DNA from 2 places in the Streptomyces armeniacus genome. Region 2 is predicted to be linked to the other one. Evidence: riboswitches for the same ligand, from Rfam matches in the RefSeq annotation. Region 2 holds a riboswitch; the other holds the start of a gene.
What was found. Region 2 has a riboswitch for glycine ahead of gcvT (glycine cleavage system aminomethyltransferase GcvT). Riboswitches for the same ligand answer to the same signal wherever they lie in the genome.

Region 1 (2,383 bases), 130 kb from region 2:
GACCCGGACCTGAGCAGCACCGATCCGCCCCCGCTGGTCACGACGGCGGCAGGCGAGGGCGCGCCCCCGCGGGCGGAGGAGCCCGTACGGGGCGGCGCCGGGCCGGACCACACGGCAGACGGTGAGTCCCCGGCCGGTGAGTCCCCGGCCGGTCAGCCCCCGGCCGGTGAGCCCCCGGCCGGTCAGCCTCCGGCCGGACGGTCCTCCGAGCCCGCGATGCGGCCGAACTCCGGGTCCGGCGCGGGCGGGCCCGGCGGCTCGGAGCCGGTGGCGGGCACGTCGAGGCCGTAGTGGTGGTACAGCTGCAGCTCCTGCTCCGGCGAGAGGTGGCGGCCCACGCCGAAGTCCGGCGCGTCCTTGATCAGGGCGCGTTCGAAGGGAATCCGCAGGGCGTCGCCGTCCAGTTCGCTCGGCTCGAGCGGGACGAAGGCGTCGCGGCTGAACAGGCCCGTCCGTACGGCCGCCCACTCGGGCTGGCCCGTGGCATCGTCGAGGTACACCTCGTCGACGGTGCCGATCCGCGCACCGTCGCGGTCGAATGCCTTGCGGCCGATCAGGCTCCGCGGATCGATCTCGGTCTGCACGATCCCTCCAACTGGTCGCAGTCATTCCGGAATGTCCGTGAGTACAGAATCCCTCAGGATCAGCAAAAGCGACATTCCGGTGGCCTCCGGTTGACGCTGCGGGTACCCGTTCTGAACCTCGCTGGTACTCTCGAAGACGGCTGTCGACCCTGTACGGGAGAGTTCTCCGGCAAGATGTGCCGGAGGCGCCGAAGGAGCAACTCCTCCCCGGAATCTCTCAGGCTCACGTACCGTACGGACGAGGTCACTCTGGAAAGCAGGGCGGGCCGCGGACGAGTGCCGAAGTCCCCCTCACCGACGGTGAAAGCCGGACCGGCCCGCGAGCGGGCGGGACCGGTGAAGCTCTCAGGTTGAGATGACAGAGGGGGAGGCCGTCCGGGCACCGTCATGGTGCCCCTCGCAGGTCGCAGAGACCCAGGAGGCCCCCGCAGATGACCGCCAACCGCAATTCTCTCGCCGAGCTGGAGAGCGCCGTACCGTTCGAGCGCCGCCACATCGGGCCGGACGCGGCGGATCAGGCCAAGATGCTGGCGCAGGTCGGATACGGCTCCCTCGACGAGCTCACCGCCGCCGCCGTGCCCGACGTGATCAAGAGCACCGAGTCGCTCGGGCTGCCCGACGCGCGAAGCGAGGCGGAGGTGCTCGCCGAACTGCGCGGGCTCGCCCAGCGGAACCAGGTCCTCCACCCGATGATCGGGCTGGGCTACCACGGCACGTTCACGCCGCCCGTCATTCTCCGCAACGTCCTGGAGAACCCCGCCTGGTACACCGCGTACACGCCGTACCAGCCCGAGATCTCGCAGGGCCGGCTCGAGGCCCTGCTCAACTTCCAGACCGTCGTCGCCGAGTTGACCGGACTGCCCACCTCCGGCGCCTCGCTCCTCGACGAGCCCACCGCCGCCGCCGAGGCCGTCGCGCTGTCCCGGCGGGTCGGCAAGGTCAAGCAGGGCGTGTACGTGATCGACGCCGACTGCCTGCCGCAGACCATCGCCGTCATCCGTACGCGCGCGGAGCCGGCCGGGGTCGAGACCGTCGTCGCCGACCTCCGCGACGGCATCCCGGCGGAGGTGGCCGAGCGCGGCGTGTTCGGCGTGCTGCTGCAGTACCCGGGCGCGTCCGGCGCCGTACGCGACCCGCGCGCCGTCATCGAGCAGGCGCACGAGCTCGGCGCGATCGTCACCGTCGCCGCCGACCTGCTGTCGCTGACCCTGCTCACCTCGCCCGGAGACCTCGGCGCGGACATCGCCGTCGGCTCCAGCCAGCGCTTCGGCGTCCCGATGGGCTTCGGGGGGCCGCACGCGGGCTACATGGCGGTGCAGGACACGTTCGCGCGCAGCCTGCCCGGCCGGCTCGTCGGCGTCTCCAAGGACGTGGACGGCAACCAGGCGTACCGGCTGGCGCTGCAGACCCGCGAGCAGCACATCCGCCGTGAGAAGGCCACCAGCAACATCTGTACGGCACAGGTGCTGCTCGCCGTGATGGCCGGGATGTACGCCGTCTACCACGGCCCCGACGGCCTGGCGGGCATCGCCCGGCGCACGCACCGGTACGCCGCCCTGCTCGCCGCCGGGCTGCGGGACGGCGGCGTGGATGTCGTGCACGGCGCCTACTTCGACACGGTCACCGCGCGCGTCGAGGGCCGGGCCGCGCAGGTCGTCGCGGCGGCGCGGGAGGCGGGCGTCAACCTCCGCCTGACCGACGCCGACCACGTCGGGATCTCCTGCGACGAGACCACCGGGCGCGCCCAGCTGGCCGCCGTCTGGCGGGCGTTCGGGGTCGAGGCCGACATCGACGCGCTG
Region 2 (2,383 bases):
CTGAAGGCCACCGTCACGTCCGCCGTGAACCTGGTGACCTCGGTCGTGCTCGGCGGCGGCCTGCCCGCCCCGGACATGGAGGGCCTGCCGCAGCTGCCGACCCTGCCCGAGCAGGAGCAGCAGCAGGAGCAGCGTCAGCAGCAGGGGCAGCAGCAGGAGCTCCAGGAGCAGGCGCCGCAGTCGCAGACCGAGTCCGAGGTGCTTCAGTAACGCGAAGGCTCCGGCCACGCGTTCCACGCTGTCCTCGTACGCGGCCCGTCGTCCCCACCGGGACGGCGGGCCGTGTGCGTGTGGGGGCCTTTATCCGCGCTCGGCGCGCTGGGCGCGCCTTTCGGCTCGCTTGTCAGGCGTTGCGGTCGAAGGCCACTCCGCGCAGCGCGGCCGCCGCGTCGCGGTCCAGGAGGATCACCGAGACGCAGCCGTCCGGGAGTTGGCCCTCCTCCACGTCCGCGAGCAGCCGCTGTACGGCACGGCGGTGGCGGGCGAACGCGTACCCCGAGACGCCCCGCCCCCGCTCCGCCTGCCCGGCCAGCGCCGTGTCCGGCGGCACGTCCAGCAGCACGAGGTGCAGGCCGCGCCCGCGGCGCCGCGCGTCGGCGGCCAGCCAGCGGCGTACCCAGGTCTGCGTGCCGCAGTCGTGCACCACGACGCTGGCGCCGGAGGCGAGCGCGCCGCGCAGTCCGGCGTAGTGCGCGGCGCGTACGAGCGGGCGGTAGACGACGTACGGCATCCAGCGCGGCAGCCGGCGCTCCCAGCGCTCCCGCATGTCCTGCGAGTCGATACGGCGGACGGACTCGTGGTCGACGGCGACGGTGCGGCGGATCAGGGTGGACTTGCCGCTTCCGGGCAGCCCGGAGACGACGATCCGGTCCCCGGCGGGGAAGCGCAGCGTTCTGGCCACCGCCGTTCCGCGCAGGTCGCGCCCCGCCACGGGGACGGCCGTACGGGCGGGCAGGCCCGCCCCGGTCGGCGTCGCGTACGCACTGCCCAGGCTCTCCACCTGATGTCCTCCCCCAGTTGGCACCGCCCTGGCTCCGCGGTCTGCATCGAGAGTGTCAAGAAAAGGTAATGAGGGACAAGGCGATTGCCCGCCGACCGCGCCGTGCGATGATGTGGACGCCAACTCCATACAGGCCGCTTGAATCCGCGCGGGAGAGTCCCCGGCAGTACGCCGCCGGGGCGCCGAAGGAGCAAGATCCTCCCTTGAATCTCTCAGGCCCCGATACCGCGCAGGACGAGGCAGATCTGAAAAGCGGGCCGCCCTGGCGGTCCCACCCAAGGTGCAAGTCACCGTCCGTGCTCGCGGGCTCGTGGCGAACCTCTCAGGTTCCGATGACAGATGGGGAGGACATCAGTGTCGCCGTTTCCGGGAGCCTGACATGACGAGTACGCCCAGTACGCCCAGCAGTCCGCCGCGCAAGACCGCGCTCGACGCGACCCATCGCGCGCTCGGCGCCACCATGACCGACTTCGCGGGCTGGGACATGCCGCTGCGGTACGGCAGCGAGCGCGACGAGCACCACGCCGTACGCGACCGCGCGGGCCTCTTCGACCTCTCGCACATGGGCGAGCTCACCGTCACCGGGCCGCAGGCGGCCGAACTGCTGGACTACGCGCTGATCGGCAATCTCTCGGCGGTCAAGCCGGGCCGGGCGCGCTACACCATGATCTGCGACGAGCGGGGCGGCATCCTCGACGACCTGATCGTGTACCGGCTGGCCGAGGACACGTACATGGTCGTCGCCAATGCCGCGAACTCCCAGGTCGTCCTCGACGCGCTGAACGAGCGCCAGGCGGGCTTCGATGCCGCCGTACGGGACGACCGCGAGGCGTACGCCCTGCTCGCCGTCCAGGGCCCCGAGGCCGCCGGCATCCTGCGGGGCCTGACGGACGCGGACCTGGACGGCCTCAGGTACTACGCGGGCCTGCCCGGCACGGTCGCCGGCGCGGAGGCGCTGATCGCCCGTACGGGCTACACGGGCGAGGACGGCTTCGAGCTGTTCGTCGCGCCCGGCGACGCCGTGGCCGTATGGGAGGCGCTGACCGAGGCCGGCGAGAAGGCCGGGCTGGTGCCGTGCGGGCTGAGCTGCCGGGACACGCTGCGGCTGGAGGCGGGCATGCCGCTGTACGGGCACGAGCTGAGCCGGGAGACGACGCCCTTCGACGCGGGGCTGGGGCGGACCGTGAAGTTCGAGAAGACGGCGAACGACGGCCGCTTCGTCGGCCGCGCCGCGCTGGAGGCCGCCGCCGAGCAGGCGGCCACGGCGCCGCCGCGCAAGCTGGTCGGCCTGGTCGCGGAGGGCCGCCGGGTGCCCCGCGCGGGCTACCCCGTGGTCGTCGCGGGCGGCGCCGAGGCGCCCGCCGTCGTCGGCGAGGTCACCTC

Region 1: linked by a shared signal. The riboswitch ahead of gcvP (aminomethyl-transferring glycine dehydrogenase) and the one ahead of gcvT (glycine cleavage system aminomethyltransferase GcvT) in region 2 are both predicted to bind glycine.

Annotation. Positions count from the first base shown of each region.
Region 1 is NZ_CP031320.1:4,373,032-4,375,414, forward strand. It holds gene DVA86_RS18920 (DNA polymerase IV) at 1-291, shown strand, start outside; gene DVA86_RS18925 (PRC-barrel domain-containing protein) at 183-584, opposite strand; glycine riboswitch at 729-827, shown strand; gene gcvP (aminomethyl-transferring glycine dehydrogenase) at 1,016-2,383, shown strand, end outside.
Region 2 is NZ_CP031320.1:4,242,316-4,244,698, reverse strand. It holds gene DVA86_RS18305 (hypothetical protein) at 1-210, shown strand, start outside; gene DVA86_RS18300 (AAA family ATPase) at 344-1,000, opposite strand; glycine riboswitch at 1,140-1,238, shown strand; gene gcvT (glycine cleavage system aminomethyltransferase GcvT) at 1,380-2,383, shown strand, end outside.